Regions from separate parts of the Mycobacterium sp. NGS16 genome, predicted to be linked through region 2. Evidence: riboswitches for the same ligand, from Rfam matches in the RefSeq annotation. Region 2 holds a riboswitch; the other holds the start of a gene.
What was found. A riboswitch is a leader RNA that binds a small molecule or an ion and turns the genes downstream of it on or off. The one in region 2 is predicted to bind cobalamin.
Positions count from the first base shown of each region.

Region 1: linked by a shared signal. The riboswitch ahead of metE (5-methyltetrahydropteroyltriglutamate--homocysteine S-methyltransferase) and the one ahead of AC5Y4Q_RS02985 (PPE family protein) in region 2 are both predicted to bind cobalamin.

Region 1 is NZ_JCALEE010000004.1:166,213-187,121, reverse strand. It holds gene AC5Y4Q_RS12560 (bifunctional 2-methylcitrate synthase/citrate synthase) at 1-674, shown strand, start outside; gene AC5Y4Q_RS12555 (hypothetical protein) at 661-1,128, opposite strand; gene AC5Y4Q_RS12550 (DUF3556 domain-containing protein) at 1,256-3,001, shown strand; gene AC5Y4Q_RS12545 (crotonase/enoyl-CoA hydratase family protein) at 2,988-3,866, opposite strand; gene AC5Y4Q_RS12540 (cation-translocating P-type ATPase) at 3,932-7,963, opposite strand; gene metE (5-methyltetrahydropteroyltriglutamate--homocysteine S-methyltransferase) at 8,273-10,558, opposite strand; cobalamin riboswitch at 10,693-10,893, opposite strand; gene AC5Y4Q_RS12530 (SDR family oxidoreductase) at 10,940-11,608, opposite strand; gene AC5Y4Q_RS12525 (thiolase family protein) at 11,713-12,858, shown strand; gene AC5Y4Q_RS12520 (crotonase/enoyl-CoA hydratase family protein) at 12,855-13,643, shown strand; gene AC5Y4Q_RS12515 (gamma carbonic anhydrase family protein) at 13,649-14,167, shown strand; gene AC5Y4Q_RS12510 (CPBP family intramembrane glutamic endopeptidase) at 14,214-14,933, shown strand; gene AC5Y4Q_RS12505 (enoyl-CoA hydratase) at 14,938-15,747, opposite strand; gene AC5Y4Q_RS12500 (CaiB/BaiF CoA transferase family protein) at 15,798-16,883, shown strand; gene AC5Y4Q_RS12495 (3-hydroxyacyl-CoA dehydrogenase) at 16,925-17,677, shown strand; gene AC5Y4Q_RS12490 (NAD(P)H-dependent flavin oxidoreductase) at 17,686-18,684, shown strand; gene AC5Y4Q_RS12485 (hypothetical protein) at 18,930-19,055, opposite strand; gene AC5Y4Q_RS12480 (methyltransferase domain-containing protein) at 19,225-19,863, shown strand; gene AC5Y4Q_RS12475 (NAD-dependent deacylase) at 19,870-20,583, opposite strand; gene AC5Y4Q_RS12470 (Rv1152 family transcriptional regulator) at 20,612-20,909, shown strand, end outside.
Region 2 is NZ_JCALEE010000001.1:610,215-619,006, forward strand. It holds gene AC5Y4Q_RS02970 (PPE domain-containing protein) at 1-284, shown strand, start outside; gene AC5Y4Q_RS02975 (pyridoxamine 5'-phosphate oxidase family protein) at 266-922, opposite strand; gene AC5Y4Q_RS02980 (aminotransferase class I/II-fold pyridoxal phosphate-dependent enzyme) at 963-2,270, shown strand; cobalamin riboswitch at 2,294-2,477, shown strand; gene AC5Y4Q_RS02985 (PPE family protein) at 2,511-4,226, shown strand; gene AC5Y4Q_RS02990 (DUF7676 family protein) at 4,268-4,840, opposite strand; gene AC5Y4Q_RS02995 (ATP-binding cassette domain-containing protein) at 4,837-6,564, opposite strand; gene AC5Y4Q_RS03000 (FecCD family ABC transporter permease) at 6,561-7,598, opposite strand; gene AC5Y4Q_RS03005 (ABC transporter substrate-binding protein) at 7,595-8,779, opposite strand.

The sequences.
Region 1 (20,909 bases), on a different contig from region 2:
CGCCGCACAGCCACCTCGGCTACGCCGAGAACTTCCTGCGGATGTGCTTCGGGGAGGTCCCCGACCAACTGATCGTCTCGGCGTTCGAGCAGTCGATGATCCTCTACGCCGAACACGGGTTCAATGCGTCGACGTTCGCCGCCCGGGTGGTCACCTCGACCCAGTCCGACATCTACAGCGCGGTCACCGCCGCGATCGGTGCCCTCAAGGGTTCCCTGCACGGCGGCGCCAACGAGGCGGTCATGCACGACATGATCGAGATCGGTGAGCCGGCCAAGGCCGCACAGTGGCTGCACGGCAAGCTGGCCCGCAAGGAGAAGGTGATGGGATTCGGCCACCGCGTGTACAAGCACGGCGACTCGCGGGTGCCGACGATGAAGCGGGCGTTGGACCGGGTCGCCGCAGCTCGGGACGGCGGGCGCTGGATGGAGATCTACCAGGTGCTGGAAACCGAGATGTTCGCCGCGACCGGGCTCAAGCCCAATCTCGATTTCCCCACCGGCCCGGCGTACCACCTGATGGGGTTCGACATCGCGATGTTCACCCCGCTGTTCGTGATGAGCCGGGTGGTCGGGTGGACCGCGCACATCATCGAGCAGACCGCCGCCAACGCGCTGATCCGCCCGTTGAGCGCCTATACCGGCCAGGAGCAGCGCGCACTCAAAGTCGGCTGAGTCCGGACGACGGTCCGGCCAGGTCGCAAAACGCTGGCATTCCGGCCAGTCGGCTGCCACGCGCGGCCCGAATGCCGGCGCCACCGACGACGATGCCGGTGCCGATCTCGGCGACAGCGCTGAACCAGGAGAACCACATGACATTGATGTGCGGCAGGGAGATGAAGCTGTCCTGAAAAGCCGGCCAGAACGTCGGCAGCAGGTGTGCGTAGGTGAACAGAAGCGCACTGCCGAAGCCGACGAAGGCGGCCAGCCGTGGCGCCAGCGGGTGACGCCGAAGCACCATCGCGACCGCGGCCACGACGAACACGCCCTGCACCGTGCCGCCGACCATGACCGCCGGTGGTGACGCCGACATGCCGCGGCGCAGATGGTCCAGCCCGTGGACGGCGAAGCCGATCGCGAAAGCAACTGCGGCCCACCGGAGAAGCCGATCCGATGTCTGATCACTCATCATGGTCACCGTCCTGAGGTAGGTACGGATGGGGAGGGCCCGTACCACCCTTACTACTACTGTGCGTAGTAGCAGTCAAGAGCCGGTTTCCGCGCGGGCATCTAGAACACGTTCTAATCTGACGATCATGGGATTTCTCAAACAAGACACCCCGCAGATCGACTTCGAGGAGTGGAGCAAGGGCACTCGGGCGGAGCGGATCGTCCCGATGGCCCGGCACTGGGCCGAGGTCGGCTTCGGCACCCCGGTGCTGCTGCACCTGTTCTACGTGGTCAAGATCGGGCTGTACATCCTGGGCGCGTGGTTGATCGCGCTGAGCACCGCCGGCATCGACGGCTTCACCGATGTCGCGCACTGGTACGCCGAGCCGATCGTGTTCGAGAAGGTCGTGCTCTACACCATGCTGTTCGAGGTGATCGGCCTGGGTTGCGGGTTCGGCCCGCTGAACAATCGGTTCTTCCCGCCGATGGGCTCGATCCTGTACTGGCTGCGGCCCAACACCATCCGGCTGCCGCCGTGGCCGAACCGGATACCGCTGACCGCCGGTGACCGGCGCACCCCGATCGACGCGCTGCTCTACGGCGCGCTGCTGGTGCTGTTGCTGATCGCGATCTTCTCCGACGGCACCGGACCCGTCCCGGCGCTGGGCACGACGGTCGGGGTGCTGCCAACGTGGCAGATCTGGGCGGTGCTGGGCGTGCTGGCGGTGCTGGGCCTGCGTGACAAGGTCATCTTCTTGGCCGCCCGCGGCGAGGTGTACGCCTCCTTCACCGTCGCCTTCCTGTTCACCGGCTACGGCGTGGACATGATCCTGGGTGCCAAGCTGGTGTGCCTGGTCATCTGGCTGGGTGCCGCGACGTCGAAACTGAACAAGCACTTCCCGTTCGTCATCTCCACCATGATGAGCAACAACCCGCTGTTTCGGGCGCGGTCGATCAAACGCAAATTCTTCGAACACTTCCCGGACGATTTGCGGCCGGGCCGGCGCTCGCGCTGGCTGGCGCATTTTTCGACGTTCATCGAGGGGCTGGTGCCGCTGGTGCTGTTCTTCAGCCACGGCGGCTGGCCTACCGCGATCGCTGCGTTCGTCATGCTGTGCTTCCACTTCGGCATCCTGTCGGCGATTCCGATGGGCGTGCCGCTGGAATGGAACGTCTTCATGATGTTTTCGGTGCTGGCCCTGTTCGTCGGCCACTCCTCGATCGGCCTGGGTGATCTGACGACGCCGCTGCCGATACTGCTGTTCGCCGTCGTCGCCGGAACCGTGGTGCTCGGAAACCTGTTCCCCCGCAAGGTGTCCTTCTTGCCCGGCATGCGCTACTACGCGGGCAACTGGGACACCACGCTGTGGTGCATCAAGCCGTCCGCCGACGCGAAGATCGCCAACGGGATCGTGGCGATCGCCAGCATGCCCGCCGCCCAGCTGGAGAAGTTCTACGGCAGCAAGGAGGCTGCCCAGATCCCGATGTACATGGGGTATGCGTTCCGGGCCTTCAACACTCACGGCCGGGCGCTGTTCACCTTGGCGCATCGCGCGATGGCCGACCAGAACGAGGACGACTACGTCCTCACCGACGGCGAGCGGATCACCAGCACCGCGATCGGCTGGAACTTCGGCGACGGACACTTCAGCAACGAGCAGCTGATCGCCGCATTGCAAAAGCGGTGCGGGTTCGAGCCGGGGGAGGTGCGGGTGGTGATCCTCGATGCGCAGCCGATCCACCGGCAGACCCAGCGCTACCGGCTGGTGGACGCCGCCACCGGGGAGTTCGAGCGCGGCTATGTGCGGGTGGCCGACATGGTGACCCGCCAGCCGTGGGACGACGACGTGCCGGTGCACGTCGAGTCGAGCGACGCGGTTACGCGGGGTTGACCCACTCGGCGTAGAACGGCGGCATCTCCGATGCCCGGGAGGTGAACCGGGGGTCGCGTTTTTCCAGGAAAGCCCGCACGCCGTCGGCGCCGTCGCCGATGCTGGTGTAGAACATGGCCAGCGAATCCACCCGGTGCGCCTCGACCGGGTCGGGCTGCGCGGAGTTGCGGTAGAGCATCTGGCGGATCAGCGCGAACGATACCGGTGAGCGGCCCTTGGTCCAGGCGTCGGCCAGCGCGCGCGCCTCGGCCAGCAGTGCGTCCGGCTCGTAGACCGCTTTCGCCAGCCCGCAGGCCTGAGCAGCCTCGGCGTCGAGAATGTCGGCGCGGTAGAGCAGATCCAAAGCCGTTGGCATACCGACGATGCGGGGCAGGAACCACGTCGAGCAGGCTTCCGGGGTGATGCCCAGCTTCCCGAACACCAGACCGAACCGCGCCTTGGTCGAAAACAGCCGGGCGTCCATCGCCAGCATCATGGTGGCGCCGATCCCGACCGCGGCACCGTTGACCGCGGCGATCACCGGCTTGCGGCAGCCATAGATCGCCAACGTCACCCGCCCGCCGGTGTCGCGCACCCGGGCTAGCTCCGGATCGTCGAGGTCGGCCATGTCGGCCAGGGACGGCGACTTGGACTCGTCGAGGCCGAACACGTTGCCCGAGCTGGACAGGTCCATGCCCGCGCAGAACGCACGCCCGGCGCCGGTGACGATCACCGCGCGGACGGCGTCGTCGTCGTTGACCTCGACGAAGGTGCGCTCCAACTCTTCGGCCATTTCGACGGTGAACGCGTTGAGATTGTCCGGTCGGTCCAGGTACACGGTGAGAATGCCGTCTTCGACCTCATGGCGGAGCGTGGTGAAGTCCATGACGCCGAGGCTAGTTGCACCGATCTGTTGACTCTGCCCTTGGGGGGAGATTCGCCTCACCATCCTCACGCCGCCTCGGCACGCGAGAAGAAGCGGGGCGCGATGCCCGCCGCGGTGATCGCGACCGCCGCTGATCCCAGTGCCTGAGCCCAGCCGATCGGGCCGAGCGGCGTGCATCCCATGAACTGGCTGATACCGGGAAGGCTGATCAACAGTGCCATCGCCGCGAACGAGCCGCCCGCGGTGGCCAGCACTAGCGGTGAGCGCGACTCCAGCAGGGTCTGTCCCAACTGGGTGGTCACCAGCGCGACCAGCGCCACCGTGGAGGCGCGCCGGGGAAACCCGGTGACTCGCGCCATGAACCACGCTGCAAGCGTGGCGCTGGCCGTGGTCGTGCCACGCAGCGTCACTGCGCGCAGCAGTGCTTTCTCGTCGGGCCCACGCCCTCCGAAGGGCATCGGGCGCCGGGGTTGGCTGATCGCCAGCGCGGTGGCCGGGAACGCGTCGGTCACGATGTTGACCAGTAGCAGCTGGCGGGTGTTCAGCGGGGCCTGACCGGTCAGCGCGCTGCCGACGATCGCGAACAGCGCGCCGCTGGCGTTGCCGCCCAACAGCACCGCTACCGCGGCCTGCACCCGCTGCCACAGTTGGCTGCCCTCGTTGAGGGCATCCAGCAGGGTCTCGATGCGACCGTCCAGCAGCACCACGTCGGCGGCGGTGTGGGCGGCGTCGCTGCCCTGGGCGACGATCCCGATCCCCACCGTGGCGGCCCGGATCGCGGCGGCGTCGTTGGCGCCGTCGCCGACCATCGCCGACACCTTGCCGCTGCGTTCCAGCGCCTGCACCACCTGCACCTTGTTCGCCGGGGACATCCGGGCGAATACCACCTTCTCGGCTACTGCCCGCTCCTGCTCCTTACCCGACAACGTCTCCCATTCCGTGCCGGTGATGACCTGCTCCGCGGTGATCTGCAATCCCATCTTGCGGGCGATCGCGCGGCCGGTGGTCGGGTGATCGCCGGTGATCATCCGAACGGGCACCTGCCGGCGGTGCAGCTCGGCCAGCAGCCCGGCCGACCCGGCGCGCGGGGTGTCGGAGATGCCGACGAAGCCGACCAAGGTCAAACCGTCGGCGCACTGGCGCGCCATCGCCGCCAGCTGGGCTTCGGGATCGTCAGGGTCGGCCGAAAGTGATTGCAGTTGAGCGGGACTGAGCTCACGGCGTGCTACCGCGAGCACCCGCAGGCCGTCGTCGGCCAGCTGCTCCACCACGTCGTTGATATCGGCCGGGACGCTTTCGCAGGCGGCGAGCACCACCTCGGGGGCGCCCTTGATGGTCAACTCGGGCCCGAACACCGATGCCGCGAACGGCCGTCCGGAACGGAACGGCAGATGGGCATCGGGCCCCTCGGATGCGACGGCGCCGGGCACCGGTGCAGCCGCCGTCACGATCGCGGCGTCGGTGGCGTCGACGTGGCTTTGACCCTTCGTCGACGGTGTCGCGCGGACCGCGCAACGCAGTACCTCATCGCGGGAATGATCGGAAACCGTGCGCACCTCGGTGACCCGCAACCGGTTTTCGCTGAGGGTTCCGGTCTTGTCGAAGCACACCACGTCGACCCGGCCCAGAGCCTCCACCGAGCGCGGCACCCGCACCAGCACACCGGATTTGGTGAGCCGCTGCGCCGAGGCGTGCTGAGCCAGGGTCGCCACCACCGGCATGCCCTCGGGGACGGCGGCCACAGCTACTGAAACGCCGTGCGCCACCGCCTGCTGCAGCCGGGTACCGCGCAGCACCCCCAGGGCGCTGACCAATCCGCCGGCGACCAGGCTCAGCGGCCAGGTCCGGTTGGTGATCTGGCCGAGCTGATGCCCGAGCCCGATGTCGCCGTGCCGACTGGTGACCAGATCGGCGGCGCGGCGCACCTCGGTGTCGGGCCCCACCGCGGTCACCAATGCCAGGCCGGTCCCGGCTGCCACGGTGGTGCCGGCGAAGAGCATGCAGCGACGCTCGGCCAGTTCCGCGCCCGGGGTGGCGTCGATCTGTTTGGTCACCGGCAGCGACTCACCGGTCAGTGATGCCTCGTCCACTTCCAGTTTCTCCTGCTCGATGACGCGGGCATCGGCCGGCACCACGTCGTCGGGACCCACCTCGATCAGATCGCCACGCTGCAACTGCTCGGGAAGCACCTGAACCCGTTCCCGGGTGCCGTCCGGCCGGATCGTCACCTTCCAGGCGGGTGGGATCTGGTCGGCGAGCAGTCGATTCAGCCGCAGCTCGGCGCTGAGCCGTTGGCCGGCGGCCAGGACGGCGTTGCTGGCCAGTACCGAGCCCACCAGCAACGCGTCGATCGGTGAACCCAGTATCGCGGTGGCCGTGGCGCCCAGTCCCAGCACCGGGGTCAGCGGGTCGGACAACTCGTCGCGCACCGCGTCGAAAAACTGCCAGATCGTGTGGCGCCCGGCGTTGTCGGCAGCGCGCGGCGCGAAGGTGGGCTCCGCAGACGACGCCAACGCGGCACGCACCTGCTCAACCGACATGGCATGCCACTCGTCGACCGGAACCGGTCGGGGCAGCGGCGCGTTGACCACTTTGCGGGCCGACCAGTAGCCAGACAGCAGACCCGCTGCCGCGCCCAACACCACCGGTCCAGGACCGCGGCCCCGCACGGTCGGGATCAGCAGCAGAGAACCCAACGCCGAAGCGCCGATGGACAGTTCGACACCGCGGCGGCTGGCTTCCTTGGCCGCCGGCAGCGCGTGCAGAACCCGCCACACCCCGGCCAGATCATCGACGATCAGGTCCGCGTCCAGCGGTTGCGGCTGGTCTTCGAAAGCCGGCCCGGCCTCAGACCGGATGCCCACCCCGAGATCGGCAGCCGACAATGCCTGGGCAGCCGCCGAGGAGACCACCGCGACGGTGTGGCCTTCCTGCTGATACTTGTGCACCGCGTCGAGCAGCGCGTCGTCGACCGAATCGCCTGGCATCGGCGCGATTTCGTCGAACGCGGGCCGCAACTCGCCCAGACCGGCGGAGTCATCGACGGTAATGGTCTGCACGTCGGCGCGCTGTGTCTCGGCGAGTGTGGCGGCCGCCAGCGGATGGGGTGCCGGTGCGAACAGCGCCTCGGTAGTGGGACGTGCCTTGCCGCGGCGGGTGCCGGCGACGCGGTGCCACCCGGGCTGCAGGTCGCCGGCCGCCAGCATGGCCTGGGCGCGCTCCCAGGTGGTCAGGTCCTTCTCGCCGGCACCGCGAAGCCGCACCAACCGCAGCGCTGCACTGCGCAGTATTCGCGGATCGAGAATCACCACATCGATCCGATCCAGTCGGCGCAGGCTGTCCGGGTCGACTTGCAGCGCTTCATCGTTGTTGGCCAGCCCACGGCCCAGCGTCGCCGTGAACGATTCCTGGGTGGATCGCGCGGCTTTCGGCACGGCGACCAACGCGGCGGTGCCGGCCAGGTTCGGGTCGCGACTGGCCGCGCCGACCACGGTAGCGCCGATCGCCTGGACCCAGGTGCTGCGCTGCAGGTGGTTTTCGACGGGCCCGGCCGGCGACGGCACCAGGCGGGAGGCCGACGGGGCGGCCGATCCGGTGGCGGGGCGGCCCAGTTCCGGTTCGCGCCGGGACCAGGCCCGGGCGACGGCGCGCGCTTCGGCGGCTTTGAAGGTGTTGATCGCCAGGTCCACCGCCAGGATCGACGGCGCCACGGCCAGCGCGTTGGCGGCGGTGGAGGCCGCACCCAACGCCGTGTCGGTCGCGCGCTTGCCGATTCGTTCCTCGAGCAGCCGGCGCAGCCGCGGCTGGTGGTCCAGGGCGACTACGGCGCCTTGGACACTCGCCGGCAAACGTGGGAACCGCAGGACGCGTCCGGCCAGCGCGATGCCCAGGCCGACGGCGCTGACGCCTGCCATCGCCGCGGTGGTCATCGCCAGCAAGCCGTCGCCGGGCGCGGGGGATGGACGAGGTCGTCGCCCGTCGGCGACGTCGTCGCCGTCGTCGCCGGGCGCCTCACCCACTACGTCGGTGATCGCGTCGAGTACCTCATCAGGTGCCGGTTCGGCTTCGTCGATGAGAGCGGGCATCGAGGGGGGCATCGGTCTCCTTCGCTCGGCGACCGAATCTGCTGAATTCCCAGAGAGCTTCGGTCGACATGGTCAATCGTCCGAAGGTCTCGCTCGCGAAAGTCCTGGGTCCGCTGAATGACCGGGCGGGTTGGCCCGCCGTACTGACGACCATCCACATCCGCCACAGGCGTGGCGGGTAGGAACTACTCCCCTTCGCGACCGAAGGTAGGGCCGGTAAGCAGCGGCCGGCTGAACGCCGGCGGGACCCGACCTGAAATGCCGGTGAATTACTGCGAATTCCAGCGGGTCGGGCGGTGCCGGCGCACGCGCGGCTCAGGGTCAGGACTTGATCCCAGCGTGGGTTGCTCGGGTTTTTCGGGCCGCGGCGACCATGTTGGCCAGCGAGGCGGTCACCTCGTCGGTCTTGCGGGTCTTCAGGCCGCAGTCCGGATTCACCCAGAGGCGTTGCGCCGGAACGGCATTCAGTGCCTCACGCAGCGACGCCGCCATCTCATCGGTGGACGGCACCCGCGGCGAGTGGATGTCGTAGACGCCCGGCCCCACACCGCCTGCGAACCCGATCGCGTTGAGGTCGTCGAGCACCTCCATGTGCGAGCGCGCCGCCTCCAGGGAAGTGACGTCGGCGTCCAGGTCGGCGATCGCACCGATCACCTCACCGAACTCCGAGTAGCACAGGTGGGTGTGGATCTGGGTCGCGTCGCTCACTCCCGACGTCGACAGCCGGAAGGCGCCGACCGCCCAGTCCAGGTAGGCCTGCTGGTCGGCCTTGCGCAGCGGCAGCAGTTCCCGCAGCGCCGGCTCGTCGACCTGGATCACCGCGATGCCGGCTTTCTCCAGATCCAGCGTCTCGTCACGGATCGCCAGCGCCACCTGGTTGGCGGTATCGGCCAGCGGCTGGTCGTCGCGGACGAACGACCAGGCCAGGATGGTGACCGGGCCGGTGAGCATGCCCTTGACCGGTTTGTCGGTCAGCGACTGGGCGTAGGTGGCCCATGCAGTGGTCACCGGGTGCGGCCGGGCGACATCGCCGAACAGCACCGGGGGGCGCACGCAGCGGCTGCCGTAGGACTGCACCCAGCCGTTGGCGGTGGCGAAGAACCCCTCCAGTTGCTCGGCGAAGTACTGCACCATGTCGTTGCGCTCCGGCTCGCCGTGCACCAACACGTCCAGCCCGAGTTGCTCCTGCAGTGCGATGACGTCGGCGATCTCCGCCTTCATCCGGCGGGTGTACTCCGCGGAGTCGATCTCCCCGGCGGCCAGCGCCGCCCTGGCCTTGCGGATGTCGACGGTCTGCGGGAACGACCCGATGGTGGTGGTGGGCAGCGGCGGCAGGTGCAGTCGGTCGGCCTGAGCTGCCCGCCGGGTCTCGGCGCTGCCCCGGTGGGTACCGGCGGCGGTGATCGTCGCGATCCGGCTGCGGACATCGGCGTTGTTGAGCCGCGGGTCGGATTTGCGTGACGCGACTGCGGCGTTCGATGCGTGGATCTGCTCGGCGACCGCCTCGCGGCCCTCGGCCAGGGCGCGGGCCAAACTGACCACCTCGGTCACCTTCTCGGCGCCGAACGCCAGCCAGCTGCGCAGCGCGTCGTCCAGGCCGGTCTCGGGCTCCAGCGAGTAGGGCACATGCAGCGTCGAGCACGACGTCGATACCGCGACCGCGGCCGCCGATCCCAGCACCGTAGCCAGCTTGGCCAGCGCAGCTTCCAGGTCGGTGCGCCAGATGTTGCGGCCGTCGACCACCCCGGCGACCAGAACCTTGGAGGCCAGTTCCGGCACCGCGGCAATCGAATCCGTCGAGCCGTAGACCAGATCGACGCCGATCGCCTCGACCGGCGTGGCGGCCAGTGACGACAGGGCTGCGCCCGGGTCGCCGAAATAGGTGGCGACGAGGATCGACGGCCGGTTACTCAACCCGCCCAGGCGGGCGTAGACCTGCTCGGCCAGCGCGGGGGCATCGGCGGCGACGTCGGTCACCAGCACCGGCTCGTCGATCTGCACCCACTCGGCCCCGGCCTCAGCCAGCGCGGACAGCAGCTGGGCGTAGACGTCGGTGAGCTCGTCGAGGCGGAAGATCGGCGCCGGCGACCCGTCGACGGCCTTGCTCAGCAACAGGAAGGTGATGGGGCCGATGACCACCGGGCGGGCCGGAATCCCTTGCTCAACAGCTTCTTTGAGCTCAGCAAGCACCTTGGCCGGATTCAGCGCGAACGTGGTGTCCGGGCCGATCTCGGGAACGATGTAGTGGTAGTTGGTGTCGAACCACTTCGTCATCTCCAACGGGGCGATGTCGGCGTTACCGCGGGCGGCGGCGAAGTAGCGGTCCAGTTCGTCGGCCACCCCGGCCGCCCGCGCCGGGAGCGCACCGAGCAGCACCGCGGTGTCGAGCATCTGGTCGTAGTAGGAGAACGTGTTCACCGGCACCGAATCCAGGCCGGCAGCGGCCAACTGAGCCCAGGTGTCACGGCGCAGGCCGGCGGCCACCTTCTGCAGTTCGTCCTGCCCGATCCGGCCGGCCCAGTAACTCTCGGTGGCGCGCTTGAGTTCGCGGCGCGGCCCGATCCGGGGGGAGCCGAGAACGGTGGCGGTAAACGGTTGAGCGGTCACGATGCGATCCTTCACTCCAGAGGGGTGGATCACCGCCGGCGGACGTCCAGCCCATCCGGTCTCATGCAATTTAACGCACGATAACGCTGGAAAACCAGACGCCCATTCCGCGAGGCGTTGATCCGCCGAGCGCGGCGCGCCCGGCACAACGGGCAGGTCTTCGGACTCGCAGGCGCGCACCGGGGGTGCACCTAATGGCCGTCGCTTCCCAGTCCCGAACCCGAGACCAGTGCCTGTGACGGCGGTCGTTCCTGCATACCGCTGCGGGACAGTCCCGGATTCTCACCGGGTTCCCTCTCGCGCTCCACGGAAAACCGCGTCACGCTCGATGCCGACGCCGCCGCTACCGGCGGTGTCGGCAAACCAGTTGCGTGATCGAGATTACCCGGTCGGTCGCCCCCGAAGCGCCCGCAGGGCTTCCGCAATGGGCGTCTCGCCGTCGTTGAAATCGATGGTGCGGCCAATCGTCGCGTCCTCGGTGAGGCAGGCCGCGATCACCTGGGCGACATTGCCGCGCGACGCCTGCGTTTTGTCGGCGTCGGCGCGGGTCTCGATGCGGCCCGTGGCCGGCTCTAGGGTCAGCCGGCTCGGGCCCAGCACCGTCCAATCCAGGTCGGTGGCCCGCAGGTGAGCGTCCGCGGCGGCCTTGGCCTGGGCGTACGGGAAGAACGGATCGTCTTCGGGCACACCGTGTCCGGGGCCGGCGCCGAAGTAGGACACCATCACGAACCGGCGAACCCCGGCCTGGCCGGCGGCGTTGATCACCCGGATGGCGGCATCGCGGTCCACCGCGTAGGTGCGCGCCGGATTGCCGCCGCCGGCGCCGGCGGAGAACACCACCGCGTCGTGGCCGGCCACCAGCTCGGCCAGCCCGTCGGTGTCGAGCTGCTCGATGTCGGCCACCACCGGGATCGCCCCGGTCACCGCGACCTCCTCGGCGTGGTCGGGATTGCGGAAGATCGAACTCACCTCGTCGCCGCGTTCGGTCAGGATGGGGCTGAGCAGTAGGGCGACCTTGCCGTGGCCGCCGACGATCACAATCCGCGCCATGGATTCGACGCTACGCGAGTGCTGGGAGCACCCCCGTTGCCGTCAGCAGATAGGCCCGGTTGACAATCGTCGTCAAGGACCCTCGTTGATGAAGGAGAGCACCCATGGCCGAAGCCGTCATCGTAGAAGCGGTGCGCTCGCCGATCGGCAAGCGCAACGGCGGACTGTCCGGGGTGCACCCGGCCGAACTGTCCGCCCAGGTACTCAACGGGCTGGTCGGTCGCGCCGGGGTGGACCCGGCGCTGGTTGACGACGTGATCTGGGGCTGCGTCATGCAGGCCGGTGAACAGGCCCTGGACATCGGCCGGACCGCGCTGCTGGCCGCCGGCTGGCCCGAGACCGTGCCCGGGGTGACGGTGGACCGCCAGTGCGGCTCCAGTCAGCAGTCGGTGCATTTCGCCGCCGCCGGTGTGGTCGCCGGGCACTACGACGTCGTGGTCGCCGGGGGCGTCGAGTCGATGTCGCGCACTCCGATGGGCTCGTCGCTGGCCAACGGCGGGCACCCCTACCCGGAGGCGTTCCGTACCCGCTACAGCCAGACCCCCAACCAGGGGATCGGTGCGGAGATGATGGCCGAGAAGTGGGGACTGGACCGCACCACGCTGGACGAGTTCGCCCTGGCTTCGCATGAAAAAGCCGCCGCCGCCCAGGATTCCGGGGCCTTCACCGACGAGATCGTCGGGATCAAGGACGCCGAGGGCAACGTGATCAGTGCCGACGAGGGCATCCGCCGCGGCACCACCATCGAGAAGATGGCCCAGCTCAAGCCGGCGTTCAAGGAGGACGGCGTCATCCACGCCGGCAACTCCAGCCAGATCTCCGACGGCGCGGCGGCGCTGCTGTTCATGTCGGCGGCCAAGGCACGCGAACTGGGGCTGACCCCGCTGGCACGGGTGCACACCGCGACGCTGGCCGGCGCCGACCCGGTGATGATGCTGTCCGCGCCGATCCCGGCCACCGAAAAAGCGCTGCAGCGCAGCGGTTTGAGCATCGACGACATCGGGGTGTTCGAGGTCAACGAGGCCTTCGCCCCGGTGCCGATGGCCTGGCTCGCCGACATCGGCGCCGACCCGAAGAAGCTCAACCCCAACGGCGGGGCGATCGCGCTGGGCCACCCGCTCGGCGGATCCGGCGCCCGGATCATGACCACCATGCTGCACCACATGCGCGCCAACGGGATTCGCTACGGGCTGCAGACCATGTGTGAGGGCGGCGGCCAGGCCAACGCCACCATCCTGGAGCTGCTGTGAGTGAGGCGGCCGTTCTCGTCGAGCGGCGCGGCAACGTTCTGCTGATCACGATCAACCGGCCCGAAGCCCGCAACGCCATCAACGGTGCCGTCAGTACCGGCATCGGTGACGCGTTGGCGCAGGCCCAAGACGACGATGAGGTGCGCGCGGTGGTGCTCACCGGCGCCGGCGACAAGTCGTTTTCTGCCGGAGCCGATCTCAAGGCGATCGCCAACCGGGAGAACATCTACCACTCCGACCACCCGGAGTGGGGTTTCGCCGGCTATGTGCAGCACTTCATCGACAAGCCGACCATCGCGGCGGTCAACGGCACCGCGCTCGGCGGCGGCACCGAGATCGCCCTGGCCAGCGATCTGGTGGTCGCCGAGCAGCGGGCGCAGTTCGGGCTGCCGGAGGTCAAGCGCGGCCTGATCGCCGGTGCCGGCGGCGTTTTCCGCATCATCGACCAGCTGCCCCGCAAGGTCGCCCTGGAGCTGCTCTACACCGGGGAGCCGATCTCGGCCGCCGAGGCCGCCCGCTGGGGCCTGGTCAACCGGGTGGTCGAGGACGGCGGCGCACTGGAGGCCGCACTCGAGCTCGCCGAGCAGATCACCGGTAACGCGCCGCTGTCGGTGCAGGCCAGCAAGCGGATCGCCTACGGCGTCGACGACGGCGCCATCCCCGGCGAGGCGACCGGTTGGGCTCGCACCGGCCGGGAGTTCTCCGCGCTGCTTCGGACCGAGGACGCCAAGGAGGGACCGCGGGCGTTCGCCGAGAAGCGCGCACCGGTGTGGAAGGCGCGTTGAGCGACGTGCCCGAGCCGCTGATCATTCCCATTCGCGGTCGTGCGCCGCAGCTGCATCCGGAGTCGTGGGTGGCGCCCAACGCCAGCCTCATCGGTCAGGTTCACCTGGCCGCCCGGGCCAGTGTCTGGTACTCGGCCACGCTGCGCGCCGAGGCCGAGCCCATCGAGATCGGCGTCGACACCAACGTCCAAGACGGCGTGACCATCCACGTCGACAAGGAGTTCCCCGCCCGGGTCGGCGCCCGGGTCAGCGTCGGGCACAACGCGGTGCTGCACGGCTGCACCGTCGAAGACGACTCGTTGATCGGGATGGGCGCGATCATCCTCAACGGCGCGGTCGTGGGGGCGGGCTCTCTGGTAGCGGCCGGTGCCGTCATCCCGCAGGGCATGGTGGTGCCGCCCCGGTCGCTGGTGTCGGGGGTGCCGGGCCGGGTGCGGCGGGAGCTCAGCGAGGCCGAAGTCCGCAATAATCGGCACAACGCCGCGGCCTACCGCCGGCTGATCGAAGTCCATCGGGCGAACTGACGCAATCAGGCCACCGACTGCGGTTCGGCCGCTACCGTTTTAGGGCATGACCCAGACCAGTTCGGCCCGGCCCGGCCTGCTGCGCGAGTTCACCGGCATCTTCTCCAAGGTCTCCGCCCCGTACCACGAGCCGCGGGCGGTCGTGCACCGGCGTCGGGTCGTGGTCGCGGTGGTGGTGCTGCTCGGCGCCGCCGTGCTGGCCTCGATGCACACCAAGAACCCCGGTGACGCGGCGTTCTACTGGCTGTCGTTGGCGCTGGCCGCGGTCTGGTCGGTGGGGGCGGTCGTGGCGGGTCCGCTGCACCTGGGTGCGGTGCGCTTCCGTGGCCGCAACGAGCGGCCGGTGTTCACCGGCACCGGGGTCGGCCTGCTACTCGGCGGGGTGTTTCTGCTGGGCGGGCTGGCGGTGCAGCAGATCCCGCCGCTGGCCGGCCAGGTGACCGCGATCCTGGACTACACCACCCAGGTGTCCTGGCGACTGGTGGTGCTGATCGCCATCGTCAATGCGGTCGCCGAAGAGATGTTTTTCCGCGGGGCGCTGTTCAGTGCGTTCGGCCGCCGCTATCCGCTGGTGTTGTCGACGCTGCTCTACATTGCCGCGATGATGGCCGCCGGCAACCTGATGATCGGTGTCGCCGCGCTGGTGCTCGGCACCGTCTGCGCCATCGAACGCCGGGCAACCGGCGGGGTGCTGGCGCCGGTGCTGACGCATCTGGTGTGGGGGCTGATGATGGTGCTCGCGCTGCCCCCGATCTTCGGCAGGTAGCCGCTCAGGAGTCGGTGAACTTCGGCGGGCGCCGATCCTGAAACGCCCGGGTGCCTTCGCGGAAGTCGTGGGCGTTCAACAGAATTGACTGGCCGACGTATTCGCGGTCCAGCGTCGCGTCCAGCTCGGTCAACGTCGCGGCGTTGATGGCGTGTTTGGTCTTGGCGAAGGCCGCCGCCGGACCGGCCAGCAACGCGGCCAGCACCTTGTCCACCTCGGCGTCGAAGTCCTCGGCCGGGTACACCGCACTGATCAAGCCCCACGCCAACGCGTCGGCGGCCGGTAGGCGTTCGGCCAGCAGCGCCAGCCGCATGGCCCGGATCCGGCCGATCGCCGCCGCCACCAGCGCCGAGGCGCCGCCGTCGGGCATCAGCCCAATCTTGGTGAACGCCAACAGAAAAAACGCCTTATCCGAGGCCAGCACCAGGTCGCAGGCCAGCGCCAGCGACACTCCGACGCCGGCGGCTGGGCCCTGCACCACGGCCACCACCGGATGCGGCAGCGCCACGATCGCCCGGATCGCCCGGTTGGCCTCGACGATGATCTCCGTCGGCACCCCGTCGGAGGCGTCCTCGGCGCTGATCCCCGCACCCGAGCTGAACCCGCGACCGGCCCCGCCGAGTCGCACCGCGCGCACCCGCGGGTCGTGGGCGGCGCCTTCCATGGCGTCGGCGATACCGGCGAGCACGCCGGTGGTCACCGAGTTGAGGCTGTCGGGGCGGTCGATGGTCACCGAGAGCACCCCGTCGGCCAGGGTCACGGACAGGCCGTCCACCGGGGCCAGGGCGTCGATGCCGGAGTCGATTGCGGTCATGAGTGTCCACCATAGGATGCACATCACACGCAGACGACGAGGAGGCAGACATGGCGGGACCGTTGGCGGGGTTGCGGGTCATCGAACTGGCCGGCATCGGACCGGGGCCGCACGCGGCGATGATCCTCGGCGACCTGGGTGCCGACGTGGTCCGGGTGGACCGTCCGCCGAAATTCGGTGGCGGCGCGCCGAAGGACACCATGCTGCGCAACCGGCGGTCGGTGACCGCCGACCTGAAGTCGCCGGAGGGTCGCGACCTGGTGCTGGCCCTGGTGGCCAAGGCCGACGTGCTGATCGAGGGTTTCCGCCCCGGCGTCACCGAGCGGCTCGGCCTGGGGCCCGAGGACTGCGCCAAGATCAACGACAAGCTCATCTATGGCCGGATGACCGGTTGGGGGCAGACCGGGCCGCGCGCTCAGCAGGCCGGCCACGACATCAACTACATCTCGCTCAATGGCACTCTGCATTCGATCGGCCGCCAGGGCGAGCGCCCGGTGCCGCCGCTGAACCTTGCCGGCGATTTCGGGGGCGGGTCGATGTTCCTGCTGGTCGGCATCTTGTCCGCGCTGTGGGAGCGGCAGTCCTCCGGTAAGGGACAGGTGATCGATGCGGCCATGGTCGACGGTTCGAGCATGCTCGGGGCGATGATGTGGAGCTTCCGCGCGCAAGGGCTGTGGAGCGACGAGCGGGGCGTCAACATGCTCGACACCGGTGCGCCCTATTACGACACCTACGAATGCGCCGACGGGCGCTACGTCTCGGTGGGATCGATCGAACCGCAGTTCTTCGCCGAACTGCTGGCCAAACTGGGCCTGGACCCCGCCGAGCTGCCCGCGCAGAACGACAAGAGCCGCTGGCCGGAGCTGCGCGAGGTGTTCACCAAGGCGTTCGCGGCGCACGACCGGGACCACTGGGCGAAGGTGTTCGCCGACTCCGACGCCTGCGTGGCGCCGGTGCTGGCGTTCGGCGAGGTGCTCTCGGATCCGCACGTCGCGCAGCGCAACACCTTCTATGACGCCGACGGTTCCCTGCAGCCCATGCCGGCGCCGCGGTTCTCCCGCAGCGTGCCCGACGTCCCGACGCCGCCGGCGGTACTGGGGGCCGACAACGAGACCATCCTGAGCGACTGGGTATAGTCCCGACCAACCGGCTGGTTGGTTGACGAAGGGATGACGCAGTGCAGATCAAGGATGCGGTGGCGGTCGTCACCGGTGGCGCCTCGGGACTGGGCCTGGCGACGACGAAACGCCTGCTGGACGCCGGCGCGCAGGTGGTGGTGATCGACCTGCGGGGCGCCGACGCGGTGGCGGAGCTGGGCGACCGGGCCCGGTTCGCCGAAGCCAACGTCACCGACCCCGAGGCCGTCGGCGCCGCGCTGGATGTCGCCGAGTCCCTGGGCCCGGTGCGGATCAACGTCAACTGCGCGGGCATCGGCAACGCGATCAAGACACTGAGCAAAAGCGGCGCCTTCCCGCTGGAGGAGTTCACCAAGGTCGTGCAGGTCAACCTGATCGGCACGTTCAACGTGCTGCGGCTGGCCGCCGAGCGCATCGCCAAGACCGAGCCGATCGGTGAGGAGCGCGGCGTCATCATCAACACCGCATCGGTGGCGGCGTTCGACGGCCAGATCGGGCAGGCCGCCTACTCGGCATCCAAGGGCGGCGTGGTCGGCATGACCCTGCCGATCGCGCGGGACCTGTCCCGCGAGCTGATCCGGGTCTGCACCATCGCGCCAGGTCTGTTCAAGACCCCGCTGCTCGGTTCGCTGCCCGAGGAGGCGCAGCGCTCGCTCGGCGGGCAGGTGCCGCACCCGGCCCGGCTCGGTGACCCCGACGAGTACGGCGCGCTGGCCGAACACATCATCAGCAACCCGATGCTCAACGGTGAGGTGATCCGCCTCGACGGCGCGATCCGAATGGCCCCGAGGTAGGAGAGACGATGAGTATTACCACGAAGTTCACCGAGGTGTTCGGTGTCGAGCACCCCATCGCCCAAGGCGGTATGCAGTGGGTGGGCCGCGCGGAACTTGTTGCGGCGGTGGCTAACTCGGGGGCGCTGGGGTTCTTGACCGCGCTGACCCAGCCCACTCCGGCGGATCTGGCCAACGAGATCGCCAAGACCCGGGACCTGACCGACAAGCCGTTCGGCGTCAATCTGACCATCCTGCCGACGATCAACCCGCCGCCTTATGACGAGTACCGGCAGGTCATCGTCGACGCCGGCATCAAAATCGTCGAGACCGCCGGCTCCAACCCGGCGCCGCACCTGCCGATGTTTCACGACAACGGGATCAAGGTGCTGCACAAGTGCACCTCGGTACGGCACGCGGTCAAGGCGCAGAGCCTCGGCGTCGACGGCATCAGCATCGACGGCTTCGAATGCGCCGGGCATCCCGGCGAGGACGACATCCCGGGCCTGGTGCTGATCCCGGCCGCGGCGGCGCAGATCGAGATCCCGATGATCGCCTCCGGCGGCTTCGCCGACGCCCGCGGCCTGGTCGCCGCGCTGGCCCTGGGCGCCGACGGCATCAACATGGGCTCGCGGTTCATGTGCACCGTCGAGTCCTGCATCCACCAGAACGTCAAGGAAGCCATCGTCGCCGGTGACGAGCGCGGCACCGAGCTGATCTTCCGGCCGCTGCGCAACACCGCCCGGGTGGCGTCCAACACCGTCTCACGCGAAGTCGTCGAGATTCTGAACCAGGGCGGCCAGTTCCCCGACGTACAGGAGTTGGTGGCCGGAGTCCGGGGCCGCAAGGTCTTCGAGGACGGCGATGTCGAGGCCGGGATCTGGTCGGTGGGCACCGCGATGGGGCTGATCAACGACATCCCGACCGTGGGGGAGCTGGTGTCGCGGATCGTGGCCGAGGCCGAGGAGCTGATCTCGGGGCGGCTGGCCGACATGCTCGAGGCCGACGACGAGGAGAACGTCGCCTAAGGTCTGGTTCCCCTGCCGCGCCGAGGGTGTACGCAGTGCGAGAACTTCGCGACCTCTGCGCTCGAGGACCCCGGCGGCGTTGCTGAGTGGCTAGGTAGCTGGAGCGGCGCGGAGGACGCCAGGTAGCTCAACCTGAATGCAAGAGAAATGGGGTGACTCACCGGTTGCGGACTGCCCGGATGTGGGCGGCCGCCGTCGCGACAGGACGCGATTGGGAAAGGCGCCGCTGCCGCGGCGCCAATCAATCAGCTGGCCAGCGGATGCCAGTCGTCAAGCTGCTCCGAGGTGTCGCCCTCGACCAGGACATCGCCGTGGTACAGGGCCTCGAAGTCGACCTTGATGACGTCGGCACTTGAGTCGTCGATCCACATGACACTGAGCGTATGGGTCACTATTAAGGGATCTTTGAGTCACGTTTCGGGAAATGGTGGCAATCTTACCGACGGGTAGCGTTTGCCGGACGTTCCGGCGGAGACCAGCCGCTTTAGCCGACCGATGGCGCGATCGGGGGTGAACCCGGGGGGACGCTATGGTGGCCCCATGACCTCGCCTGCGACTCTGGACAACCCGCTGTTCGCCCGGATCTGGAGGTTCATGTCGAGCCGCGAGACCGACTGGCTGCGGGATCGGCGCCGGGAGAATCTGGAAGGCCTGTCGGGACGGGTGCTCGAGGTGGGCGCGGGTACCGGAAGCAACTTCGGTTTCTACCCCGACACCGTCACCGAGGTGGTCGCCCCCGAGCCGGAATCGCTGCTGCGGGAGGCCGCCGGGCAAGCGGCCGCGGTGGCGCCGGTGCCGGTGACGGTCGTGGCGAGCACCGTCGAAGCCTTGGATGCCCGCGAACCGTTCGACGCGATCGTCTGCTCACTGGTGTTGTGCTCGGTGGAGCAGCCTCGGGACGTGCTGCGCCAACTGTTCGCCCTGCTCAAGCCCGGCGGAGAACTGCGCTACTTCGAACACGTCGCCAGCGGTGGGGCGCGCGGCGGGCTGCAGCGCCTGGCCGATGCCACCATCTGGCCGAAGTTGTTCGGCAACTGTCACACCCACCGCGACACCGAGCAGATGATCATCGACGCCGGCTTCACCGTCGGGACGTCGCGGCGCGGGCATCAGTTCCCGGCGTGGGCGCCGGTACCGGTGTCGGAGTTTGCGCTCGGACGCGCCAGCCGCCCGGCCTGAGCCACGTCAGCCCAACAGCGAGGGCAGCCGCTGAAGCAGTCCGGGTAGGGCCGCCGAAGCGGTGTCGCGCATGCACAGCGTGGCTCTAGCCGACAGCGGCGTCGGCTCGGGGTTGACCTCGATGACGGTCTTGCCCTGCTCCAGTGCCAGCTCGGGCAGGCTGGCCGCCGGATAGACCACCGCCGAGGTGCCCACCACCACCAGCACATCGGCGGCGTCGATGGCTTCGACCGCGGCGTTCCACGGCCCTTGCGGCAGGTTTTCGCCGAACCAAACGATATCCGGGCGGATCAGCCCGCCGCAGCCGCACACCGGCGGCGGCACTTCCAGCTGTGGCTCTGCCATCTCGGGCAGCTTCTCGGTGTAGGGGTGACTGCAATCGGCGCAACGGAATTCGAACATGCTGCCGTGCAGATGGTGGACCGTGGAGCTGCCGCCGCGCTCGTGCAGATTGTCGACGTTCTGGGTGATGACCTTGACGTCGGCGTGCTGCTCCCAGTCCGCGACCGCCCGATGGCCGGCGTTCGGTCCGACCCGGCGGGCCAGGTGGTGGCGCCACAGGTACCAGCCCCAGATCAGTTCGGGGTGCCGGTTCCAGCCGTCGATGCTGGACACCTCGTAGGGGTCGTAGCGCGCCCACAAACCGTTCTCGTCGTCACGGAAGGTCGGCACCCCGCTCTCCGCTGAGATGCCCGCGCCGCTGAACACCGCCACCTGCACGCCACCAACATAGCGGGATACTGGGCCGATGGACTTCACCGAGCTGCTGGGGGCCGACATGCGGCCGGATGCGCCGTTATTCGAGCAGGTCAGGACTCGGATGATCGCAGCGGTCCGGGACGGCGTCCTCCCGCCGGGAACCCGGCTGCCGACGGTGCGTGACTTGGCGGGCCAGCTGGGCCTGGCGGTCAACACCGTGGCCCGGGCGTACCGGGAGTTGGAGGCCGCCGGGATCGTCGAGACCCGGGGTCGGCTCGGTACTTTCGTGGCGAGCAGCGATCCGGTCGATGCGGCGATGACCGAGGCGGCGGGCGCCTTCGTCGCGG
Region 2 (8,792 bases):
CCCGCCGGGCGGCCGGGACCAGCGTGCGCCGTCGCACAGCACCCGAACCCGACACCGCCGAGGCGCCCGCGGAGGCCGTTGCCGCAGAGGAGAACACCAGGGCCCGTCGGCGCCGCAAGGCCAAGGCCGACCTGCTCGGCCGCGGCTATGAGTACATGGACCTCGAAGAACCGGTGCTGCCGAGCGGGCTGACCGCGCTGTCCGGAGACGCCTTCGGCGGCGGGGCCACCACGCCGATGACGCCGCGCACCTGGATGCCGGAGTATCAGCGCGGCCTGCGGTAGGACTCCAGGTAAGACGGCAGCGCGATGGCCGGGTCAAGGTCGGCGGCCGGCTCCGGCGGCCCGGCCTCCAGGCGCAGCGGAACCACGCCGGCCCAGTGCGGCAACGCGATGTCCTCGGGTTCGTCGTTGGGGCCGCCGTCACGCACCGAGGCGGACACTTTGACGAGGTCGAGGGCCAGAACGGCCGTTGCGGCCAGCTCCCGGCGGTTGGGTGGCCGGGCGTCGGTGGACCGTCCGGGCGCGACGTGATCGAGCAGCGCATCCAGCCCGAGGCGCTTCTCGGCGTCGTCCTCGACCAGCCGGGCGTTTCCGATGACAACCACCGAGCGGTAGGCCATCGAGTGGTGCAGCGCCGAGCGGGCCAACACCAGCCCGTCGACCAGGGTGGCGGTGACGCAGACCGGCAGACCGGCGGGGCCGGCGGCCAGCACCGGGCCGCTGCCGGTGGAGCCGTGCAGATACAGCGTCTCGTCGACCCGGGCATGGGTGGTGGGCAGCACCACCGGATGGCCCTCGCGGGCATAACCCAGATGGCAGATCAGGGCCTCGTCCAGGATGCGGTGCACGGTGTCGCGGTCGTAGCGGGCCCGTTCCCGGTAGCGGGTGGGGATGGTCTGCGGTGTCGGCGCGTAGGTCACGGGCTTGCCTCCGTTAATGTACTAGTGCAATATTATGGCTGTGCCAGTACAATACAGGATCAGCGGTGGCGGTGCCGAGGCGATCGCGGCCAGCGTCGAAGAGGGCATCGCCGCCGGCGCACTGGCGCCCGGCGCCGCGTTGCCGGCGATTCGCGAGCTGGCGCAGCAGCTCGGGGTGAACCCGAACACGGTGGCCGCCGCCTACCGGTTATTGCGTGACCGCGGCGCCGTTGAGAGCGCGGGCCGCCGCGGCACCCGGGTGCGCGACCGGCCGGCGACCACACCGCGCTCGTTGCGTGGGCTCGCGGTACCTCCGGGCGTGCGGGACCTTTCCACCGGAAACCCGAATCCTGCACTGTTGCCCGCGATTTCGGTAGCGCCCGGGCCAGTGGTGCTCTACGGGGATCCGCCGATCACGCCCGCGTTGGCCGAGCTTGCCGCGGCCGAACTGGCCGCCGACGGGGTGCCGGCCGACCACCTCGCGGCCACCTCCGGAGCGCTGGACGGCATCGAGCGGGTGCTCGCTGCTCACCTGCGCCCCGGTGACCGGGTGGCCGTCGAAGACCCGGGATGGCCCAACCTGATTGACCTGCTTGCTGCGCTGGGGCTCGTCCCCGAACCGGTCGGGGTCGACGACGACGGTCCGCTGCCCGCCGATCTGGCCCGCGCGCTGGGACGCGGGGTGCGTGCGGTGGTGGTGACCAGCCGCGCCCAGAATCCCACCGGTGCAGCGGTTTCCGCTGACCGCGCAGATGACCTGCGGGCTCTGCTGGACGGATCCGATGTGCTGCTCATCGAAGACGACCACTGTGCGGCTATCGCCGGCGTGCCGCTGCACACACTGGCCGGAGTGAGCCGGCACTGGGCGTTCATCCGGTCGGCGGCCAAGGCCTACGGTCCGGATCTGCGCCTGGCCGTGCTGGCCGGGGATCAACGCACCGTGGAACGGGTGGCCGGCCGGCTGCGGCTGGGGCCGGGCTGGGTCAGTCACCTACTGCAGAATCTGACGGTCGGGCTGTGGCGCGACCCCGCGGTGGCCCGGCAGGTGGCCGACGCCGAAAGCGCCTACGGCGCCGCCCGCGCCGGGCTGTGCGCGGCGCTGGCCGCCCGAGATGTGGTGGCGCACGGCCGGTCCGGGCTCAACGTGTGGGTCCCGGTGCCCGACGAGGCGGTGGCCATGACGGCGCTGTTTGCGGCGGGCTGGGCGGCGGCACCGGGGGCGCGGTTCCGGATCCGGTGCGCTCCGGGCCTGCGGGTCACCATCGCCGAGCTGGCGCCCGCCGATATCGACCCGCTCGCCGATGCGGTCGCCGCTGCAGTGCGCGGCCCCGGGCGGTCCAGCGTCTAGCCGCGCACGGCGACCGGCGAGGCTCGGCGGCCGTGCGATAATGCGCCGGTAAGGCAACGATGGTGCAGGAAGCCGGTGTGAATCCGGCACGGTCCCGCCACTGTGATCGGGGAGCGACCCTCAACAGCCACGGCTCCAGGTGGAGTTGGAAGGCGAGGCGAGCGGTGATCCGAGAGTCAGGACACTCACATCGTCGCGTCCTGCGACCCGGGGCGGTGTACCCCGAGAGAGCTGATCACCTTGACTGCGCCTATCTGGGTGGCGTCGCCCCCTGAGATCCATTCGTCCCTGTTGTCCGCCGGCCCCGGAGCCGGCCCGCTGCTGGCCTCCGCGGCGGCTTGGAGCGCCCTGGCCGTCGAGTACACGGCGATCGCCGACGAACTGACCACCGTGTTGGCCGCGGTGCAGGCCGGCGCGTGGCAGGGCCCGTCGGCGGAGGCGTTCGTGGCCGCCAACGCGCCCTATCTGGCGTGGCTGCTGCGGGCCGGTGGGGATGCGACCGTGACGGCCGCGCAGCACCAGAGCGCGGCGGCGGCCTACACCAGCGCGCTGGCGGCGATGCCGACGCTGGCCGAACTGGCCGCCAACCACGCCACCCACGGGGTGCTGGTGGGCACCAATTTCTTTGGTATCAACACGATTCCGATCGCCTTGAACGAGGCCGACTACGCGCGGATGTGGCTGCAGGCCGCCACCGTGATGACGGTCTATCAGGCGACGGCGAGCACCGCGGTGGCCGCGGCCCCGCAGACCGAGCCGGCGCCCGCGGTGCTCAAAGCGCCCGGGAGCGCCGACGCGTCGGCCCCACAGCCGCCGCAGTGGTTCCTCGACTTCGCCAAATGGGTAGAAGGACTGGTGCCACATCCGCCCTATCCCGACAGCGGCCAATACCCGCTGTACGCCGAGCTGGTGGACTTCTTCAACAAGATCGGCTACACGGGAATCGCGGACCCGCTGGCCAAGTTCTTCGCCGAGCTCGCCGGCTCGGGCGTGCTGCCGCCACCGGGGGTCCCCGGGTCCTGGCTGGCCTGGACGGGCAACCCGCTGAGCTATCTCAATCCTGCCAACCTGGCCTACATCTTCTCGGTGCCGCTGGACCCGGGGTCCTACTTCGCGTTCACCAGCATCGTCATCGTCGACGACCTGCTGGCGATCATGTACACCGCCCTGTTCAACCCCCAGGCGCTGGGGCTGGTCGTGCCGATGGCGATGGTCGAGATCGTCGGGTCGACGATCGGCAACACCATCCAGGCGCTGAACTACCTGATCACCCAGACGGCGCTGATCCCGGCGCTGTTACCGGCGCTTGCCGCCACGTCCGTGCTGGCTCCGGCCGGGGTGATCGGCGGTCTGGGGATCGGGGCGCTGGCACATCACGCGGTGGCCGCCGCGGTGCCACCGCCCGCCTCTCCGCCGCCCGGGCTGGTGATGGCCCAGCCGCCGGCACCGGCACCGGCTCCCGCACCGGCCCCGTCACCGACCCCGGCACCGCCGGCCGCACCCGCCGCAGCCGCCGCCCCGCCGCCCAGCGCGCCGCCGCCGACACCGGCCGGGCCGCCCCCGGTGACCATGCCGGCCTACATGTACCTGGTCGGCGGCCTGGACATGGGTGCTCGACGGGCATCGGGGACCAGCGCCCGCAAGAAGCCGGTGCCCAAACCGGACAGTGCCGATGTTCCCGCCGCGGAATCGGCGGAAGAGGTTGCGCCCCAGCGGCGTCGGCGCAAGGCGAAGGTCGGCATGCTGGGTCGCGGGCACGAGTACATGGATTTGGAGCCTGAGCCCGTTGCGGCGCTGCCCTCGGATCGGGGCACCGGTTCGCACGGCTTCGCCGGCGCCACCCGGCGGGTGACCACCGCGCGTCCGGCCGGGCTGACCGCACTGGCCGACGACGGGTTCGGCGGCGGCGCGGTCAGCCCGATGATGCCGAACACCTGGCCGGCCGACCCGGACTGACCTGGCGGCGGCGCCCGGCACCGCCGCGCTTGGCAGCGGCGCTAGCCGCCGCAGCGAATCCGGTTCCCGCTGCGGTCCAACGGGTCCGGGCCCAGGCCCAGGTACTTCGCGCGCAACTTGTCCCAGAGTTCCAGCTGGCCCCACTCGGGCTCTTCGCGCATCTGCTGATCGTTGGTGAGGAAGGGGTTCGGCAGCATGATCGTCATCATCTGCTCGTCGCGCCCGTTGAACAGCCGCACGCCCCATGACATCGGGTTGCCGTCCTTGCCGATCCGCCGGTACAGCTCGGCGCGGCTGCACCGGCGAATCCGGCCCAGCTCCGAACCGCTGGCCCGGTGCTTGCCGATGCACAGGTGAAAGTGCCAGCGGCCGAAATCGACGGTGGCATACCCGTCGAGCATCGCGATCTTGCGCGGCGCGTTAGGGGCGGCGACCTCCCAGGCGGCGCCCTGCATGATGATGCCGAACCAGATCTCGTCCCAGTACTCGTCGAAGCACAGGTGCAGCAGCTCCAGCAGGCTCTGCTGATCGGCGGGCAACGGCCACAGTTGTTCGCGGCCGCGGTCTTCGGTGTCGACGATCGGAGGATCGGCGACGACGGTGTTCTCGGTCATGTGGGTGCCTTCCTGTTCCTCGGGATTTCGGGTTTGTGGTCCAAGGCGCAGTCGACGCACAGTCCGCCGCCGGGAGTGCGGTAGAACAGGCAGCAGGTGGTGCGCCGGTAGTCGGTGTGAGCGCCGTTGAAACGGATTGCGCCGGAGAGCCGTTCGTCTTCGCACACGTCGCGGGCAAGACCCCAGCCCGACTCGGTGGCCAGGGCCCGGGCGGCACCGAGAGCGGCGGAGGCGGCATTTCCGTACAGCAGCTTCTCCGAGATCGGACCGAGCCGGCGCAGCGCAGCGGCCAGCGGGGTCAGGTGTCGGCCCAGGACTGTCTCGGCCAGTAGCGTGTCCAGGTCGTCGCCGTGCCAGCCCATCGGCTCCGGTAGGTGCAGTCGAACCGTGCCGCCGGATTCGTTGTACCACAGGTGATCAGGGTCCAGATCCAGCAATAGCCCGTGCTCGGCGAGTGCGCCCAGTCCGATCGACCACAGCCGGGCGGCGAATCCGAGGAAGAAGGTCGACGCCGCAACCCGGTGATCGGATGCTCCGATGCGCTGCCCGACGTTGCCGACAGCTCGGGCGAGCATCATTTGATCGCTGTAGAGCCGCGTGACCGGGCGCCAGTCGCCGTCTAAGGTTCCGGTGGACACCGCGAAATACGGGCTGACGGTGGACAAGTCGGCCAGGGCCGACACCACCTGATCCTGGGGCGCCAAGCGGCGGTGCGGTTCGGCGGGAAGGGAGCGCAGCAGCTGTGGCAGGTCACGTAGCGCGGTGCGGGTGGTCGACGGCGCGGTGCGCAGTGCGACCGCATCGGGAGCGGTTGCGCTGACCATGATTTCGGCGGGTTCGCCGACATCCCAGCCCTCCCGCGACAGCACCCGGGTCAGTGCGGCACGCAACGGCTCGCCGGCGTCAACGCGGGCGGATCGGCGCGCACCGCCGGCGGTGCCGAACGCGAACATGCCGCTGGCCGGGTCAAAGCGCAGCGTGTCGGTGTCGAACATCGCCGCGATGCGCCCGGACAACATCAGCTCCTCACCCACGGTGTCCACCAGCGTTCCCGCGGGATCCAGCAGCCACACCCGATCGGCCACGCGCAGCGCCAACTCCAGGTCGTGAGTGCTGAGCACCACCGCCAGCTGCTGGTCACGGGCCAGCTCACGGAGCAAACCGAACAATCCGGCCCGCGAGGACACGTCCAGGAACGCGGTCGGCTCGTCGAGGATCAACAGGCCCGGCTGCTGCGCCAGGGCGCGTGCGGTCAGCACCCGCTGGCATTCCCCGTCGGACAATTCCGCCGCCGGCCGCGCGGCCAGATGCTGCGCGCCGGTCGCTCGCAGCGCCCAGTCGATGATCTCGTCGTCTTCGGGGCGCAGCCGGGCGCCCAGGCCCAGGTGCGGGATGCGGCCCAGCCCGACCAGCGCCCGGGCCGACAGCAGGCCCGGGTCGATTCGCCCGGTCAACACCACCGCGATCCGACGGGCCAGCTCGTCGCGCGGCAACCCGGTCAGGTCAGCGCCGTCCAGCAGCACCCGGCCGCCCAGCGCGGGCTGCAGCCCGGCCAGCGTGCGGATCAGGGTGGACTTGCCGGCGCCGTTGGGGCCGATCAGCACGGTCAGCTCACCGCGGCGGGCCCGGGCATTCAGGCCGGTCGCCACGGTGGTCGATCGGCGCCGATGGCGGTAACCGATCGTCAGGTCGGCCAGCTGCACGGCCGCTGTTGGGGGCGTCATGACGGCATCCCCGACCCGCGGCGGGCCCGCAACAGCACCGCGATCACCACCGGCGCCCCCACCAGCGCGGTGACGGCATTGATCGGGATGACCAGGTTGCTGTCGGGCACCTGGCTGACGATGCCGCACCCCAGCGCGGCGACCGCACCCAGCAGCACCACCGTCGGCAGCACCACCCGGTGATCCGAGGTGCCCACGGCGATGCGCGCCACGTGCGGCACCACCAGCCCGAGAAACGCGATCGGCCCGCAGAACGCGGTCGTCACCCCCGCCAGCAGCGACGCCGAGGCGACCGTGACGATACGGGCCCGGTGCACGTTGATACCCATTGTGGCCGCGTAACTCTCACCGAGCAGCAGCGCGTTGAGCGGCCGAATCGTCATCGCTGCGGTGACCAGTCCGACGGCCACCAGCGGCAGCAGCAACCGCAGATCGGCCCAGCCGGTCGCGGCGAAACTGCCCAGCCCCCACAGCAGGTATTGCTGCACCCGCTGCGGATCGGAGTAGACCAGCGCCAGACTCACCAGCGCGGTGCTGGCCGCACCCAGCATCACCCCGATCAACAGCAGCGTCGCCGCCGAGCGGGTCCAGCGGGAGAGGCCCAGCACCAACGTCAGCATCGCCGCGGCGCCCACGGCTGCCGCGACGACCTGACCGGTCCGGCTGGCCCCGGCGGTGCTGAAACCGGCCGCACCGCCGGCCAACACCACCAGCGCCACACCGAGGCTGGCCCCGGAGCTGACCCCGAGGATGTAGGGGTCGGCCAGGGTGTTGCGGAACAGGGTCTGCAGCTGCAGGCCGGCGACCCCCAGGGCAGCCCCGGCGGCCAGCGCGGTGAGCACTCGCGGCAGCCGCATGCTCGTCACGATCACCTGCCAGCGCGCATCCGACGGCTGGGCGCCGAACAGCACCCGGACGGTGTCGGCCAGCGGCACCCGCACCGGACCCAGCGCCAGACCCAGCAGGGCCAGCGCCAGCACCGCGGCCCCCAGCCCGGCCAGCACCAGCGTGGTGCGCGGCGGTCTCGTCGTCATCGCCGCACCTGACGGTAGAACTCGAAGGAGTGGCCCGGGGCGAGCTGCGGGTGCAGGATCGCGATCAGGTCACCGAGCAGCAGATCCGGTCGCGCCGTGCCCCGTTCCCAATACAGGTTGCCGCCCCCGGGGGTCATCGCCTGGGTCGCCGACCACACCTGCCCGGTGCGCACCGCGGCCAGTTCACCGTACCGGCTGTCGCGGGCCACCGCGTCGCCGAGCGTTTCCCAAGCGTCGGTGACCAGCCACAGCGGTGCGTTCCCGGCCCGGGTGTACACCGACTCGAAATTCAGCTGCCGGGTCTCGGCGCCGTCGTCGGCCAGCCAGGGATAGCTGCCGCCGGCGTCGGCCACCAGCCGGCCCGAGTAGCTGGCCCCGGTGGGCATGGCCCAGTTGCCCGAATACATGGTGCCCACCAGCACCTCGGCCGGCGCCGCCTGCGCGGCCTGGGCGGCCAGCGCGCGGTAGCGGTCGCGGATGTCCTGGTAGGTCTGCGCGGCCTGTCGCTCGGTGCCGGTCAGCGCCGCGAACACCTTGACCCACTCGGCCCGGCCCAGCGGGGTCGGCTCCAGCCACTCGGCGTCGGCGAGCACCGGGATGCCGGCCTCACGCAGCTTGGGATAGCCGGGGTCGTCCATGCCCTCGGTGACCAGCACGTCGGGCCCGGCGTGCAGCACGCTCTCGATGTTGAGCTGTCCGCCCGGCGCGTAGCCGACGGTCGCACCGGCATGGATGCGGTCCCGGATCTGCGGGTCGGCCACCGCGGCCGGGTTTGCCACCCCGGTGACGACCCCGGCCTGGCCCAGCTCGCTGATCATCGCCAGATGCGTCGTCGACCCCGAGTACAAGCTGCGCACCGGGACCGTGATCTGTTGGGCGCGAGCCAGTTCACCGGTCAGCGCCGGAGCCGGTGTCCCGCAGCGCACCAGCACATACGACACCGGTTTGCCGCCGAGGTAGGGGCGGTGCACGGTCAGGATCTGATAGCTGCGGTGATACTCGAGTCGGAAATTGGTGGCTTCGGCCAGCGTCGACTTGTCCGGAAAGTAGTCGGCGTGCGGGTCGAAGTCGGTGATGCAGCCGGGCCGGGCCTGTCGGGGGGGCGGGGTGTCGGAGCAGCCGGCCACGCCGGCGACCAACGCCAGGACCAGCGCGAGCGCAGGGACTACCGCACGGGACATGGGCGTGCATCAG